DNA from 2 places in the Leisingera sp. ANG-DT genome. Region 2 is predicted to be linked to the other one. Evidence: riboswitches for the same ligand, from Rfam matches in the RefSeq annotation. Region 2 holds a riboswitch; the other holds the start of a gene.

Region 1 (8,648 bases), on a different contig from region 2:
AGATGTCCAGCTGGGATCGGAGTTTTACAGCAGGTTCCCTGGTCAGGTCTCTCTGGGTCAGGCACAGCGGGCCTGTCTGGCGCGGGCCTTGATCGCCCGGCCCAAGCTCATCTTTTTTGATGAGCCGCTGAGCGCGCTGGATGCTCTGGTGCAAAAGAAGATCGCCCGCCAAATGGAAGTGCTGCGGCGCAAGACGCAGACCGCATATCTTGTGGTCACCCATGATCTGGGGTTCGCCGCGGCCTATGCTGATAAGGTTCTGGTTCTGCGCATGGGGCAGGTCGAAGCCTATCAGCCATGCGATGAGTTCATTGCCGCACCGGCCAGCCCCTATGCGGAAAACCTGATCGAGGCCGCCCGCAGCCTCGGCACATTGAGCCACGCCAGTGAGGCCGCATGAAGTATTTTCTGTCGCGCCTGCCGGGCCTTGCCTTTGTTCTGTTGGGGATCAGCCTGATTACCTTCACGCTCAGCTATTTCTCCCCCGGCGACCGAGCTGAGGCTATTGCCCATGCGCGCTACCCCGAAGAAATTGCCTTCCCACCAGAACTGCTCCAGGCCATTCGCGCCGAGTTCCACTTAGAGGAGCCGTTCTGGCTCCAGTACCTCTATTGGTTTGGCAATGTGCTGCGCGGTGATTTTGGCCTGTCGTATGCCTCGCAAACGTCGGTCTGGGACATTTTCATTGGCAATCTTGGTGAAACAGTGACCCTGTCGCTAACGTCTCTGGGGCTGGGGCTGGCTGTTGCGTTTCTGTTGGCCAGTCTTGCGGTGCGCCACCCGGGGACATGGCTGGACCGGGCTGCCGTGATGCTCTCCTCAGTTGGCGCAGCCATGCCGAGCTACTGGCTGGGCTTGCTGCTGATCCTGGGCTTTGCCGTGCATCTGGGGTGGTTCCCGTCATATGGCACCGGCACGCCCGCGCATCTGGTGCTGCCAGCGCTGACGCTGGCGTTCTGGGTGATGGCCTCGCAGACCCGTCTGCTTCGCAGCTTCATGCTGGAGGCGGCCAATCAGCCATTTGTCGAAACCCTGCGCCTGCGCGGCATTTCCGAGAGCGAGATCTTCTTTCGGCACGTGCTGCGCCACGCGATGGTGCCCGCTGTGACCATGATTGCGATCGACTTTGCTAGCCTGCTGGAAGGCGCGATCATCGTCGAGCTGACCTTTGCCCGGTCTGGGCTGGGGTCTTTGCTGGCTGGCTCCGTGCTGTCGCGCGACCTGCCTATGGTGATGTTTCTGGTGATGTTCTTTGCCGTTGCTTATGTCGTGATCAATTCACTGGCTGAGGCACTGCAGGCCGCCAGTGACCCGGCGACCCGCACGCAGGAGCAGAGGGTATGAGTGAGGTTCTCCTACAAAAAGGCGCCAAGCTGCCGGACAGCCCGCTGTCCCGGTTCAAGCGCAGAACAGGTCTGGTACTGGCGGTGCTGGCACTGGGGCTGTGCATCGGATTGTGGTTGACACCCTACCAGCCGGCACAGGCGGATTTTCTCAACCGACTGGCGCCGCCTGAACCTGCACACTGGTTCGGCACAGACCATCTGGGCCGCGATATTGGCACCCGGCTGCTTTATGGTGCGTTCTGGTCTCTGGGGCTGGCGCTTGTGGTGTCATTGGCGGGGCTGATCGCAGGGACGCTCGTCGGGCTGCTGGCTGCCCGTTCCGGTTCCTTCCCCGACGCCCTGCTGATGCGAGTGACAGACAGTTTCTTTGCCTTTCCGGAGCTTATCGCAGCGGTTGCCTTTGCCGGGCTGTTCGGCCCCAGCACTGTCAACCTAGTGGTTGCCCTGTCTCTGGTCAGTTGGATGAAATTCGCGCGGCTTGCCCGCAGTCTGGGGTTGACCATCGGAGAACGGGATTTTGTTATTCAGGCCCGCCTGAACGGCCTGGCTGACTGGCTGATCCTGTGGCGCCACATTCTGCCGAATGTGCTGCCATCACTGCTGGTTCTTTGGACCAGCAGCTGGTCACGCACGATCCTTGCAGTGTCTGGGCTCAGCTTTCTGGGGTTCGGAGTGCAGCCGCCCACCGCCGAATGGGGGGCCATGCTGCTGGATGGCAAACCCTATATGCAGACCGCTCCTCACATTATGATTTTTCCGGGTCTGGCCGTGCTGGTTTCCGTGCTGGCAATCAATCTGGCTGGAGACAGTCTCCGAGACGTACTGGCACAGACCAGATAACCCACCAAGAGGCAAAACAATGGAAGCCACAGGTATCGCACTGCGCATCGGCGCAACCTTGTTTTTCACAGTCATGGTCGTGTTTGTGAAGCTGCTTGCCGACGAGGTCCCGTTAGGCCAGGTGGTGTTTTTTCGAAGCGCCGTCGCCCTGATACCACTGGTTCTGTTCCTGATGTGGACACGGGACTTTCCTAGCGGTTTGCGGACTAAACGACCCCTGTCCCATATTGCCCGCTGCCTACTGGGCTGCACTGCGCTGTTCGCCTCATTTGCTTCGCTAAAATACCTGCCGCTCGCCCATGCGTCGATCATAGGCTATCTGGCCCCGGTCCTGGCAGTGGTTCTGGCGCGATTCTTATTGGGTGAACAAGTGAACGGGATGCGCTGGTTTGCCGTTGTCCTGGGGTTCCTGGGAATGCTCGTTCTAGTGCTGCCTGGCTTGACTGCTGCGACACCGGATCAACCCTATTTGATCGGAGCAGGCCTGGCCTTCGCCATGGCGATCTTCACGGCCGGTGCCAAAATTCAGATCCGCAGCCTTGCTCAAACGGAAAACGCCGGAGCCATAGCCTTCTACTTTGCACTGACCTGTGCAGTGGCTGGGGGAGTTTCTGTGTTTTGGGGCTGGGTCCAGCCTGACTTTCTGCAGCTGGTCTACCTCTGCGGTGCAGGAATTGCAGGTGGCATTGCCCATATCATGATGACCCTTGCTCTGCAGCACAGCGAAATCTCAAAACTCGCACCATTCGAGTATCTGTCGCTGATTTTTGCCGTTTTAGCGGATTTCATGCTGTTCCGGCTTGTCCCAGACGGTGCTTTCTACCTTTCGACGCTGATGATCCTGGCCGCGATGTGGGCGATTACATTCAAAGACCGTGCAAAAGGAAGATCACCTGGACGGGAGCCAAGCAAACAAATGTAGGCTAGTTGCCTCACAACATAGTCTTTCATTGGAAATACCATAAACGACGGCTTTTTGCTGATCACGAAGTATGAAAATGGCGCAGGCGGCGAGCCAACTTTTGACCGCAAAGGGGCTCTCTTTTGCTGACTGCTCACGCGGCGAATCCGATGGCTCTGAGGCAACAGAAGCGGCCACCCAGAGTTACGGCCAAGTCCTTGAAATCGTGCGACCTGGAACGGTGACCAGACGTTCCCGTATCGGCAGCAGATGTTCGTGTGGCAGACGGCGAAATTTGACTGTGAGCCCAACTTGCTCATTGGCATTTCTCGCTGCGCGCGCTTGCTGCACACTGGATATCGCAGATGCAGAAAATTGCGCGCTGCCCCGCGGCGTTCAACGCGGCCATTGATCGGCGTTGCAGCATAGGTTGATCAGAGACGGATCAGGGACCGGACTTTGCGGATATTGGCCGCATTCGCAGCATGGCTAACCAGGAGCGGCGGTTTTTTAGCAGGAAGCGTGTGTGCTAAAGCCCTGTTCAGCCAAAAAACCGCTATACCCTTGTAAGTGTCCGCTCCATCAGGTGATACCCTGTTGGAGCAATCTGTTCACGGAACTCAGGATCATGGCTGACCAGCAGAACCGCCTGGTCAAGCTCTTTCAGAATCTCAGCCAGCCGTGCATAATTTTCTGGATCCAGCGCGTTGGTCGGCTCATCGAGTATGAGCACTTCCGGTTCCATTGCCAGAACCGTGGCCAGCGTCACCAGCCGTTTCTCACCGCCCGACAGCTTGTGGGTGACCCGGTCACGCAGGTGCATCAGCCGCAGGCGTGACAGTATTGCATCAACCACCGCCAGGGCTTCCTGCTTGGACTTGCCTAGGTTCAGCGGGCCGAAGGCGACATCTTCGGCCACAGTCGGGCAGAACAGCTGGTCATCGGCGTCCTGGAAAACGAACCCCACACGGCGGCGCACTTCGTGAAAGTCCGGTTCGCTGTTGCAAGGTTTTCCGAATGCTGTGACAGAACCGCTATCGGGTGCAATCAATCCCATGATGATTTTTAGGAGCGTGGATTTCCCTGCTCCATTTGGTCCGACAATCGACAGCCGTTCTCCCGCATTGAGCTTCATCGAGGCGCCTTCCAGCACCGGATCAAGCCCAGGGTAGGCAAAATGAATATCATTCAGATCAAGAAGCGGCATAAAAGGCCTCTGCCCAGATCAGGGCGGCAAGGGCGGCGGTAAGTGCCGCGGCAAACAACAGGTCCGCCCTGCGCAGGCGGAAGTCTTCCAGGAGGATGATACGGCCGGAGAAGCCCCGGCATTTCATCGCCGCCAGAATGCGTTCCGACCGTTCAATGGCGCGCACCAGCATCATCCCCACCAGATAGCCGTAGCTGCGGTAGGTGTGCCAGTTGGTGCCGGGGCGGAAGCCGCGCAGCTTCATCGAGGTGCTCAGGCGCTGGTATTCCTCGCGCAGGACATCGATGTAGCGGATAGTGAACATCATCAGATGCACCAGCCGCTCCGGCGTCTTGAGGGCAAAGAGAGCATGTCCCATCGTCACGGGCTCCATGGACCCGACCAGCGTCATGACCGCCAGGATGACGGCGTTTGCGGTCAGGGCAATCTCGGCCGCGCGCCGCAGGCCTTCCCAGCTCGCCTCCAGCCCCCAAACAGAAAGGACTGGGGTGCCCGGAACAGTGAACGGCAGCAGCACCAGCATGAAGATGATGAAACTGTCCATCATCGCCATCCGCTTCAGCGTCTTCCGGGGCGGCAGCCCGGAGAAAGCCAGTAGCCACATCGACAGGCCAAGCGCAGCTGACAGCACCCAAAGGTTGCTAATGGAGACCACCACAACGGCATAGACCGCGGTCATTACGATGCGCATCCGCGGGTCAAGCGCGGTGACCTTGGCGCGGAAGGCACCGATGCCACTGAGCGGCCTTTCGGCGCCTGTCAGGACATAGGTCATGCTTTGCCACCGATTCTGCGCCGCGCAGCGATGTAAAAGCCCAGACCAAAAAGACCAAAGATGTAGCCGATGCCGCCAAGAACAGACTGAAAATCGGACTTGTTCTTAAACGCGGTAAGCTCCTGCCGAAGCGGGCGCAATTCATTGCGCATCATGGTGGCAAGCTCAGCGCGGGCCTGATCGGACAAACCGGCAGACCTGGAGGCCGAAGTGACGTCTGCGGTGCTAGTCGCCGCAAGCGCTGCCATGCTTGGGCTTTGGCCCATGATCTGTGCGACCTCTGCGGCGTCCATGATCACTTCGGCAACATGGCCGGCACCAAGGTCGCCGCGGAAGATATGCGTCACCGGTTCTGACGGGGTGAACAGGAAGAAGCCGTCAGCGTCGGTCCTGGTTTCACCCAGTTTGCCGCCAGCCTCGTCAAAGACCTCGATCAGCAAGTCCGCAGCCATATCACCATTGGAAAAGCCGACCTCGCCCTCAATGTCCGATCCAGATGGAAACACCGAGGAAATCACATTGTGCGCCAATGCCGGCAGCGGTGCCAGCAGGGCAAGGATCAGCACGCAGGAGCGGATCATGCCAGGCTTCCTTTCGTGTCAACAAACAGTTCGGGCTTCACCCGCCGGGCCAGGAAAATGGCGGCGCCGGACAACAGCGCCTCGATCAGCATCACTGGGATATGGGAAAAGAACACAAGCTTGGCGGCAAGGATGAACTCATCACCGGACAGCATCAGCGATACTGCGACTGCGAGGGTTGTGAAGGCAATTGCTGCACCGCCGCCAATGCCGCCCCAGATAGCCCCCTGCAGCGGCGAGCCGCGCGCCACCAGCGGCCGGAACATCAGGCCGACCAGAACAGCGGGCAGGGCAATATTCACGGCGTTCACGCCCAACACGGTCAGCCCGCCGAAGCCGAAGAAGACCGCCTGCAGGAGAAGCCCGACAAACAAAGCCGGGAACGCGGCCCAGCCCAGCACCAGCCCGGCAAGGCCATTTAGGATCAGGTGAACCGAACTGGGCCCGATCGGGACATGGATCAGGGAGGCCACAAAGAAACTGGCCGACAGAACACCCGCCGCGGGAATCCGCTCCAGCGGCAGGTTGCGCAGACCCATGGCAATACCGCCGACGGCGGCAACCGCGCCGCCGATCACAACCGGGTTCGACAGTGCGCCGTCTACGATATGCATCGGTCTACTTTCACTTCAGCTCTTCTGCGTGGATCCACAGAACAGCATCCTGGCTGAGTTCCTTGCCGTCGTGCTCGGTCGCCGGACCGGACCCGAGTGCCGCAAAGCCCCAGTAGCCTGCTTTCGGAATGCCAAAGGAAAAAACGCCGTTCTGGTCGGCGATGGCAACAATTGCGCCGCCCGGCATCTCACCCACGGTGGGATCAGTGGTTGAGAATTTTTCCAGATCCGGCTCCGACGCCATGAACTCGACTTCGATCTCGGCACCCGGAACCGGCTTGCCGTCCGCCAGAACCTGACCGGAAAAGGTGGAGCCTACGATGACGTTATAGGGCTTGTTCAGCGGCAGGATCTCGGTCGCCAGGCCAGCCGGCTGGTCCCAGTCTGTGGGCAGCGTGTTGCGGTTCAGCACGACCTTGGAGATCTGCTGGATATAGATGTCTTCACTTTCCTCGTAGTAAGGCGAAGGGACCGTCACCACGACATAGTCGCCGGACCGCTTGACCGGGACCGAGGCCTTGTAAGCCGAAGCTTCGTTTTCAGCCCCTTTGAAGGTGGCGGGTTCCAGGCGGTCCGACAGGTCGGTCTTTTCACCTTTGTGGATCATGAAAAACTCTTCCGGCTTGCCCATGTCCATCGCATGGCCGTTGGCCATCGGGTGCCAGAACACCAGGCCCATCGGCACGTCGCCGGGCTTTTCGATCAGCGCTTGTTCAGTGTAGTTCAGCTGGAAATGCGCCGAAGCGGTAACCGGCAGGGAAACGGCCAGAGCAGCGGCCAGGTAGTTCAGTTTCATTTCGTCCTCATTCGACGATACAGGCGCACCTGCAATCAGGAATGAACAACGGGGAGTAGCGGCACGGAAACGCCTGAACGGCACACGCGCCAGACGCGCACCCCGGCGTCCGGTGGAAAAGGGCAGTAACCCCGCAAGCGGAGCCTCAGTCCCCGTGTCCGGCAGGTCTCCTGACTCGCGGGTCCTGGCTCGGCTGGCCTTCCCGGGGATGTTCCCAGTGGCGTATTCAGCGTCACTCACCGCTCACAGTTGCGGGGGCAGTCACGGATTTGGTCCCTTTTGGGTACGCCGCACCGTGTTCCCTATTTCTTCCGCTGCGCATTGAAACACTCGCGGAACCGGTCACCTTGGCTGAATGGCAAACCGGAATTTCTGAGTCAAGAGAATCATGTTCTGTTCACTTGGCCGTCCGGTGCCGATGGTTTTTCTCCTGCAGTGCTGCAGGGATCAATAGGCAGGCATGTTCCTATCAGAGGAACGGGGAAACACCGCTGCCTTTCGAAGTTTTTTGTATGCGTAATCAATCATCGTCACTTGAAAAATTGGAAAGGCAAATTCGGCGATATGGATGCCAGCCCAAGGCCATTTCTACTCAGGTTGCGAATTCTCCCGCTTGACAGAATAAGTTCAGTTTGCCTAAGTCCCGACCATTCTGGTCCGGCTGGGAGACCACCCGGTTAAAAGGGAACACGGTGAGGTGTAGCCAACAGGCGCCGAATCCGTGACTGCCCCCGCAACTGTGAGCGGAGAGCAATGCTGCGGTATGCCACTGCCCCAAGGGGCGGGAAGGCGCAGCAAAGCCTCGACCCGCAAGTCAGGAGACCTGCCAGGATGATCACCCTATCGCGGTGCGGGGCGCGCCGAAGATAACGGACCTTCCGTAGTGGTGGCAGTTTTCACCGTCTGCGGGGGCATTGCCTTCCAAAGACCAAAATTATGAACATGCTGCCAGGTATGGGCAGCCGCTTGGCCTGTGCTTGCTGCGTGGGCCGGGAGGAATGGAATATGCGCAAGGCAAGCCTGTCCCTGGCCGCCGCCCTGGCCGCCGCCCCTGTAATCGCAACCGCTCAGGATGAAGAAGTCACCGATCTGGGGGAGATCATCGTCTCCGGCGGCTTCACGCCGGTCGAGGCCCAAAAATACGGCCGCTCAGTCTCAGTCCTGACCAGCGAAGAAATCGAAGATCGCGGTATCACCACCGTCCGGGACGCGCTGCGTTCGGTCCCCGGCCTGATGGTGAACGGCTCCGGCGACAGTTTTACCCAGGTCCGCATCCGCGGTGCCGAAGCCAATCACACGCTGATCCTGATCGACGGCGTCGAAGCCTCGGGCGGTGACAGCGAGTACATTCTGTCCGGCCTGGACACTGCCAATATCGAGCGGATCGAAGTCCTGCGCGGCCCGCAGTCGGTGTTCTACGGCTCCAACGCCTCCGCCGGTGTGATCAACATCATCACCAAGTCCGGCGGCATCGGCACGGAATACGGCGGCAGCGCGGAAGCGGGGTCCGACGGCTACCGGGCCTCGGCCCGAGTTTCGTCGCGGACCGAGCGCGGCGGTATCGCCTTCAGCTTCGCCCATGACAATG
Region 2 (8,648 bases):
CGGCCGACCCGCATCCATTCAACGATGCTGTCGGGCTGGTCCTGGCAAAGATCGGTGCCGATCCCGAGATGCTCCACCCCATATTTCTCGGCGGTGCGTGCGATCATCTCGCAGAAGCTTTGCAAGGTGCAGTTAGATTTATCTTTCAGATGGTGCGGATAGACCGAGAAGCCCAGCATGCCGCCGTGGCCGGTCACCGCGCGGATCACGTCGTCCTTCTTGTTGCGCAGCGCGGGCGACCACTCGTGCGGGTTGGCATGAGTTATGGCGATGGGGCGGGTAGAAATCTCCGCCGCTTCGATGGTGGAGCGGTCGGCGGAGTGGCTCATGTCCACGACCAGGCCGACCCGGTTCATCTCCTTGATCACCTGCTTGCCCATGCGGGTGATCCCCATGTCCTCAGCCTCGTAACAGCCGGTCGCCAGCAGCGACTGGTTATTGTAGGTGAGCTGCATGAAGCGGGCTCCGAGCGTGTGCAGGATCTCGACCAAGCCGATGTCATCCTCCATCGGCGAGGGGTTCTGGAAGCCGAAGAACACCGCGGTGCGGCCGGTTTCGCGGGCCTTGTCAATGTCAGAGGCCCACTGCCCCTTCATGATCAGATCCGGGTACTGCTCGAACCAACGGTTCCATTTCTCGAAGTTCAGGACCGTCTCGCGGAAGGTCTCGTGATAGGCAATGGTGACATGGATCGCGTCCACGCCGCCCTCGCGCAGCTGGCGGAAGATTTTCCCGGACCAGTTGGCATATTGCAGGCAGTCGATACGGTATCCGGTCATTCAAGCACCTCGGTTATCAAAGTCGCGCACCCGGCCCTAGGCGGCGGGCAGGATGCGCCCGCCACAGGGGAAACAAGGAGGGCGGGCGCTTCCGCAAACTGGCAGGCCGGTCTTCGGCGCGGCCAGGATTTCAGTCTCAGACCGGCTTGCCGGCGCTGATGTAGGCGGTCTTAACGGTGGTGTAGAATTCCGCCGCCGCCTTGCCCTGCTCGCGCGGGCCATAAGAGCTGTCGCCACGGCCGCCGAAGGGCACGTGATAGTCGGTGCCTGCGGTCGGCAGGTTGACGGTCACCACACCGGTGCGCGCGTTGCGGCGGAAATGGGTGGCGCGGGCCAGCGACTGGGTGACGATGCCGGAGGTCAGGCCGAAATTGGTATCGTTCACCACCGACAGCGCCTCGTCATAGCTGCCGACCTTGATAACGCTGGTCAGCGGCGCGAACATTTCCTCGCGGTTGATGCGCATGTCGTTGGTGGTGTTCAGGAACACGCCCGGCGACATGTAGAAACCCTCGTGCGGCATCTCCAGGCGCTGGCCGCCGCATGCCAGCTCCGCACCTTCGGATTTGCCAAGGTCGGCATAGGCCAGGTTCTCGTTCAGCTGCTGCTCGCTGACCACCGGGCCCATCTGCACGCCCGCTTCCAGCGCGTGGCCCACTTTCATCGCCTGCGCACCCGCCACCAGTTTTTCAACAAAGGCGTCGTGCACGGCTGCGTGGACCACGAGCCGGGAGGAAGCGGTGCATTTCTGGCCGGTGCCACCAAAGGCGCCGCCCAGCGCCAGGGTGACGGCTAGGTCCAGGTCGGCGTCGTCCATCACGGCCAGCGCGTTTTTGGAGCCCATCTCCATCTGCACCTTGGTCAGGTTCTGGATCGCGGCAGCAGCGATGCCCTTGCCCACCGGCACCGAGCCGGTGAAGGAAATGGCGTTCACCTTGGGGCTTTCGACCAGACGCTGGCCGATCGAACGGCCGGAGCCCATCACCAGCGAGAACAGGCCCTTGGGGATGTCCTGACGCTCGATGATCTCGGTCAGGGCCACGGCGGACGCCGGGGTGATGTTCGCGGGTTTCCACACCACTGCGTTGCCGTAGCAGAGCGCCGGCGCGATTTTCCAAGACGCGGTTGCGGTCGGGAAGTTCCAGGGGGAGATGATTGCCACCACGCCCACGGCCTCGCGGCGCACGTCCACTTCGATGTCGGGGCGAACTGAGTCGGCGTTTTCACCGATCTGGCGCAGGCATTCGGCGGCGTAATAGGTGAAGAACTGGCCGGCGCGGTAAACCTCGCCCTTGCCCTCGGCCAGCGGCTTGCCTTCTTCGCGGCTCAGCAGCGTGCCCAGTTCCTCGGCGCGGGCCATCAGCTCATTGCCGATGTTCATCAGTACCGCCTGCTTGCGCTCCAGGCCGTAAGCGGCCCATTCGGCTTGGGCGATCTGCGCCTGATCCAGGGTCGCTTCCAGCTGATCGGAGCTGGCCTGGGCAAACATGCCGACCAGATCGCTCAGATCCGAAGGGTTGCGGTTTTCGATTTCGCTTTCGCCCGCCAGCCATTCGCCGGCAATCAGGTTCAGTTTGGTCACGGAGAAGCCCCAGATGCTGAATTTCAGGTTTGCAGCAGGATGGACTCCACCAACAGCATCAGTCAAACTCAATAAACTGTAAAGAACTTCAGGATTTTTGAAGCATGGCATTGAAAATCGAAATGCTGCGCGCCTTCTGCACTGTGGCCCAGACCGGCAACTTGTCCGAGGCCGCCAACCGGCTGGGCCGGACCCAATCCGCCGTTTCAATGACGCTGAAGCAGATGGAGGAGCATCTGGGCAAACGGCTGTTCGAGGGCGAGCGCAAAAACCAGCTATCGCCTTTGGGCGCGCAGGTTTTTGAACTGGCCCAGCAGCAGGTCCGGCGTTTCGACCAAACCGTGCAAAGCATCGAATTGGCGGCAGAAGCAGCCCACGGCCTGTTGCAGATCGTGTCGGTTCCATCGGTTGCGGCACTGGTTTTCCCGGCAGTGCTGGAGCACATGACGGCACGGCATCCGGGCCTCAAGGTGGAACTGCGCGACACCGACACCCAGGAGGTGCTGGATGCACTGGCGGAGGGAAAGGCCGATATCGGCATCGCCTCCGGCTATCATCCGCTGAATGGCGTCAGGGCCGTGCCTCTGTTCGAGGACCGCTTTGGCTTGGTCTGTTCCACCGATCATCCGCTGTACCAGCAGGAGGCTGCCCCTACCATTGCTGATGTGATCGGTGCATCCTTTGTCCGCAACGCCCTATGCAGCCTGATCCGTAACGAGCGCTTCGTTGAGGCCAGCAGTAATGCCGACGTGACGATCCACAACACCCATTCGCTGATCACCATGGTCCGGACCGGAAAATGGGTCACGGTTCTGCCACAGACAGTTGCCCGGTTCATGCCGGAGGCCACTGCCTTCCGCCCGATTGCCGACCTTCCCGACAAGCGGGAGGTTTACCTGTACCAGCGCGAACGGTCCCGCTTTTCCGCACTGACAGAGGAGTGCTGCGCCTTCATTCAGTCCTGCGACCTTTCCGGCGAGCTAAGCTGAAACATCCGGCATGGCTGGGCGCCAGTCCCCCTGATGTCTCAGGTCAATTGGAAGGACAGAAAGGGACCCGCGCCTTCGGCATCCTGGACCCAGCGTGCTTGGATGCCGAAAATCTCAGATACGGTTTCCGGAGCCAATGCCTGGCTGGGTGCGCCGCAGGCCACCAGGCGCCCGTGTGACAGCACCGCCACACGGTCGCAAGTCAGGGCCTGGTTCAGGTCATGCAGGGCCACCACGGTTGTCACCTGCAGGTTCCGGATGCAGTTCAGGATGGACAGCTGGTGGTGGATGTCCAGATGGTTTGTCGGCTCATCCAGCAGCAGAAGCCCCGGCCGTTGCGCAAGGGCGCGGGCAATGTGCAGCCGTTGCCGTTCGCCGCCGGACAAAGTGGCCCATTCGCGGCGCGCGAAGCCCTCCATTTCCACCGTATGCAGCGCCTTGTCCACCAGCTGGGTGTCGTCGCTGCTCCAGGGTTTCAGCGCCGACAGCCAGGGGGTGCGGCCCAGCTCGACGACGGACTGTGCGGTGATGCGCTCAGCCGTGTCGGCCTGCTGTTCGACAATGGCGATCCGCTGGGCGATCTCCCGGCGGGTCAGCCGGGCCAGCGGTTGGTCCTCCAGCAGCACTTCGCCATGCGAGGGTTTGGCCAGGCCCGACAGCAGCCGCATCAGGGTTGATTTGCCGGAGCCGTTCGGGCCCACCAGCGCCAGCGTCTCACCCGGCTGCACCGCCAGCGAGACGTCCTGCAGCAGAGTTTTGCCGCGCACTGAGAAAGACAGGTTGCGGGCTTCGATCCTCATCTCGCAGTCCTTTGCCCGCGCACCAGAATCACCGCAAAGGACGGCGCCCCGATCAGGGCGGTGACCACCCCGATGGGAAGCACCTGGCCGGGGATGATGATGCGGGAGACGATATCGGCGGCGATCAGGAACACGGCGCCAGTCAGCGCCGCTGCTGGCATCAGCCTGCGGTGGCCGGGGCCTACCAGGAACCGTGCCGCATGCGGGATCACCAGGCCGACAAAGCCGATGGAGCCGACGATCGACACCATCACCGCGGTCATCAGCGCGGTGGCGAAGATCAGAACCACCTGCACCCGCCGGACCGGGATGCCAAGCGAAGCGGCGGAATCGCTGCCAAAGGTGAAGGCGTCCAGAGCACGGGCATGAAAGCGGCAGATCATCCAGCCCGCCAGCGCCAGCGGCACCGCCAGCCACACATCCGGCCAGCGCACGCCGCTGAGGTTGCCCATCAGCCAGAACATGATGCCGCGGGCCTGATCCGCATTGGCGGACTTGGCGATAATGAAAGCGGTCAGCGCATTGAATAGCTGCGAGCCGGCAATGCCCGCCAGCACGATCTGCGCAGCTGCGGCGCGGTTGCCCCCTGCCCCGGCGGCCCGCGCCAGAATGGCGACAAAGCCAAACGCCAGCAGTGCGCCGTTAAAGGCACCAAAGGACAGTGACAGGGCGCCGCCGCCAAGACCTGCAATGGTGACCGCCACCGCCCCGGTCGAGGCACCGGCCGATATGCCCAGAATGTAAGGGTCCGCCAGCGCGTTGCGCAGCAAGGCCTGCAGCACTACACCCGCAACCGCCAGCGCCGCCCCGCAGGCTGCAGCCACCAGCGCCCGCGGCAGCCGGTAGCTCCAGATGATGCCCTGATCCACCGGGTCCACCGGCAGGCCCGCCCCGGCCAGCTTGTTGGCCAAAACGGACAAGACAAGGTCAGGCGCAAGCGAGGTTTCCCCGATCATTGCGCCTGCCAGAACCGCCGCGGCCAGCACCGGCAGGGCAAGGCAAGCGCCCCGGATGCCCTGCCAGGCCAGTACGGCGGCTGCACTCATGCGCCGTTGCCGATCGCGCTGAGTTCTTCCGCCAGGTCTTCCAGCGCCGGGATGGCACGGATAGTGGCATCCATCGCCTGGGCGTCCATCACCACGATGCGGTTGTTTTTAACCGCATCCATCTGGCTGGCGACCGGGTCATTGCGCAGGAACTCCAGCTTCTTCTCGTAGTCATCAGCGGCAAAGCGGCGGCGGTCCATACGGGCAATCACGATCACCGTCGGGTTGGCTTTCGCGATGGTCTCCCAGCCGACGGTCGGCCATTCCTCGTCGGTCTCAATGACGTTTTTCAGGCCCAGCTGCTGCATCATGTAGCCCGGTGCGCCCTTCTGGCCGGCCACGAACGGGTCGCTTTCCATCTCGGGCGAGGAGAACCAGAACACAGCGGAGGCGTCGTCCAGCGCAACCTCTTGCGCCTTGGCCACAGCCGCGGCCTCACGAGCCTTGTAGTCGGCGACCAGCTCAGCGCCTTTTTCTGCCTCGCCGAAGATCGCCGCCAATTCCTCAATGCCCTGATAGAGGCTGTCGGTGGTGAACATCTCGGTCCGGGTGCCGTCGCCGCCGGTGGTGTTGTCCTTGCCGACGCAGTCCGCGGGCATCACATAGGTCGGGATACCAAGATCATGAAACTGCTCGCGCTTGGCGACGATGCCTTCGGGGCCGATATGCCACTCATACTGGGCAGCCACCAGGCCCGGGCGCTTGGCCACAACGCTTTCAAAGCTTGGGTCATTGTCGGCCAGGCGCTCAACCTTGTCGTTCAGTGCGGCGTACTCGGGCAGAACATCGTTGAACCAGACCGAGGTGCCCAGCACCTTGCCACCCAGACCCAGCGCATAAAGTACCTCTGTTGCGGCTTGGCCAACGGTCACGGAGGACGCAACCGGTGCCTCGAAAGTGACGGTTTCACCGCAGTTTTGAATAGTCAGCGGAAAGTTTTCGCTGGCTGCTGCGGCCTGAGCTGCCGCAACGAAGGAAAGGCCCATGAGGCCGGAACGCAGAAACATGATCTTCGATCTCCATGTGTCAATGACCGGAGAACGGGTGAAGGGCATTGACCAGCAAGGCGGAGGGTTTCCCCTTCTTGCGGCGCCAGGAACGGGCGACGCATCTAGCCGGCAACCTCCCCGGACAACCCCGTCCGGTGTGTTTCGGTTTTCACCGGCAGGTCTCCTGACTGGCGGGTCACTGTCTGTCCCGTCTTCCCGGACCCTTCAGGCCCAGTGACACGATGGGACAGCACTCGCCGCCTACAGTTGCGGGGGCAGTTCCGTTTGGCGCCAGGCGGCACCGCGGATTCCCTCTTAGCCCTTACGGGACCGGTAAAGCGCGGGTAGCGCATCACTTCTCTTGCGGCAAGAAAAACTTCGTCGGTCAGCAGAATTCTTCGGGTCTAGTCATGCAACTCCACGCACCGTGCAGGCATCGACCCAGGACCCGCGGCAGTTAATTGCAGAATCCGAAGGCGCAGAGCGCTCTAGGCCGCCTTGAAGCAACGGTCCACCAATGCGTTCGTATCCAGGATCAAAATCGACTCGAACCTGCCGTCTGGCGTTTTGTGCTGCAGGCACCCGGATACATCCTCAGCAATGCTCTTGGAGGTATTCTGCTGGTCCAAGGGCTTCAGTTCAGCCACGCGGTTCTCCGTCGTGATGATTATTTCATCGACGGTGTCCACGAGGATTCCAAACTTCTGCGCGTCATGCTTGAAAATCAGCACTTTCTGATCGCGGCCGGACCCGGGCGGCAGCCCATACAGCACCCGTGGATTGAACAGGGTGATAAGCTCTCCCCGCAAATTCAGGATGCCTTCGACGAAGCTCAGTGAAAACGGCGGTTCGAGCAGGTCAATTGGGCGGTTGATCACCTCGCTGACTTCGGAGGTGTCGAGCGCGAACCGTTTTTCGAAAGTGAACTTGATAAATGTGCGCCTTGCCGCGCGGGCCTCCAGTTCAGCGGCCTCTTCTTCCGTTTTCTCGGGTGGAAAAATCTCCTGGCAGGCTTTGGCCGCAGCCACAAAACTTGGCTCCTGCAATAGCTTTGCCGGATCAAGCATCATGACAATCTGGTTGTTCTTATCCAGCAGACACCCGTTCACAAGATCACCGCGCGGCAGGGCCAGCTTGGCAAAGGGCAAAACTTCATCCTCGAAATAGGGCAGGATGCTGTCGATGGAAAAGACCATGAGCCCGACCGGCCCTTCTGCGGTGTCGATGATCAGCATTCTGCGCTCCTTGGGGATCGTGGCCCCAAGCACAAATTTTGCACTATCTCCCATGAATCCGCGGAAATCTATGACGGGCAGGATAACGCCGCGCAGATTTGCAGTGCCGATCACATTGCCGCCCACCAGCAGCGACTGTTCCAGCTTGGGAACGGATCTGACCTCCTTTACAAACCGCAGGTCGATGGCGCAGGTCGTGTGGCCGGTTTGAAATGAAACGCAGGCGAGCTTTTTGCCTCTGCTGAGTTTGACCGTTTCCTGTCCGGGGCCGTTGTCAGCCCGCGGCAGTTTTTCCAGGTTCAGCAGTTCGTGCGGGTCTAGGACCTGAACCAGCCTTTCGCCGTCATTGAATTTCAAAACCCCGTCGATAACAACATCCTTGATGCCGTCGCCATTGGGGCGAAAATCGACCCGCGCCACGCCTTTTCCGTTCAGGACTTCACCCGTTCTGTCGAAAAGAAGGCCAATGCAGTGTTCGCCATGTTCGACAATTGCAACCTTGCGCGATAGCGCGCGCTCAATAGCCGGAAACTCAAGCAGGCTGCGCAAATCAATCACCGGAACAATCATGCCCCTGAGGTTGAAAAGCCCCAGCATGTAGGACGGCGCAAGCGGCACAGGTGAAATCTCATCCGGTTCATTCACGATCTCCTGGAGCGCCGAGACGGAGATTGCAAACTCGCTGTCGTCGATCAGGAATGAACCGTATTTGTCCGGCTTCCCCCGTTTTGCCCGCACATTGTGCGGCTGGGCCGGTTCTTTCTGAGGAACACTGCTGTCCCCAACTCCAACCGCTGGGCAGCCTGCCAGATCGCTAGCCGAAGATTGCGCGCCAAGGATCAGCGGGTTTGAAGTCTCCGGTTTCATGATTGTCCCCCCAGGCGCGGAATCGCTTTGACTGTGAATTCGCCGCTGCTGCAATCGATGGTCACCTGCCGCCCCTGCATGCCGCCGACATCCTCGTGAATGTTGCGGACGCCGGCGTCCCGAAGCGACCGGTAGGCAGAGCGGGCGTTGATGCTGCCGACAAGACGCGCAGGATCCGTATCTTCCGGCATCGTCATGTTGGCACCGCCAACGACAATCGCCTGGAGTTTGCGCAGCTCCTTGCCCGACACCTCCATCAGGGACTGCAGCGATCTAACAGCCTGGTCCACATGCCTGCCGCATATTGCATCAGAGCTGTCCGGGGACTTGGCAAGCAGGCAATGTGCCAGCCCATAAATCC

Evidence for each region. Region 2 has a riboswitch for cobalamin ahead of RA21_RS15615 (ABC transporter substrate-binding protein). Riboswitches for the same ligand answer to the same signal wherever they lie in the genome.
Region 1: linked by a shared signal. The riboswitch ahead of RA21_RS16750 (DUF4198 domain-containing protein) and the one ahead of RA21_RS15615 (ABC transporter substrate-binding protein) in region 2 are both predicted to bind cobalamin.

The regions. Positions count from the first base shown of each region.
Region 1 is NZ_JWLE01000022.1:34,915-43,562, forward strand. Features, by position in the region: gene RA21_RS16710 (ATP-binding cassette domain-containing protein) at 1-400, shown strand, start outside; gene RA21_RS16715 (ABC transporter permease) at 397-1,344, shown strand; gene RA21_RS16720 (ABC transporter permease) at 1,341-2,186, shown strand; gene RA21_RS16725 (DMT family transporter) at 2,206-3,108, shown strand; gene RA21_RS16730 (energy-coupling factor ABC transporter ATP-binding protein) at 3,644-4,294, opposite strand; gene cbiQ (cobalt ECF transporter T component CbiQ) at 4,281-5,069, opposite strand; gene RA21_RS16740 (cobalt ABC transporter permease) at 5,066-5,650, opposite strand; gene cbiM (cobalt transporter CbiM) at 5,647-6,264, opposite strand; gene RA21_RS16750 (DUF4198 domain-containing protein) at 6,275-7,060, opposite strand; cobalamin riboswitch at 7,204-7,418, opposite strand; cobalamin riboswitch at 7,697-7,905, shown strand; gene RA21_RS16755 (TonB-dependent receptor plug domain-containing protein) at 8,066-8,648, shown strand, end outside.
Region 2 is NZ_JWLE01000020.1:84,331-92,978, forward strand. Features, by position in the region: gene RA21_RS15590 (membrane dipeptidase) at 1-779, opposite strand, end outside; gene RA21_RS15595 (aldehyde dehydrogenase family protein) at 916-2,361, opposite strand; gene RA21_RS15600 (LysR family transcriptional regulator) at 2,466-3,350, shown strand; gene RA21_RS15605 (ABC transporter ATP-binding protein) at 3,389-4,150, opposite strand; gene RA21_RS15610 (FecCD family ABC transporter permease) at 4,147-5,196, opposite strand; gene RA21_RS15615 (ABC transporter substrate-binding protein) at 5,193-6,203, opposite strand; cobalamin riboswitch at 6,343-6,535, opposite strand; gene RA21_RS15620 (chemotaxis protein CheW) at 6,674-8,287, opposite strand; gene RA21_RS15625 (chemotaxis protein CheD) at 8,284-8,648, opposite strand, start outside.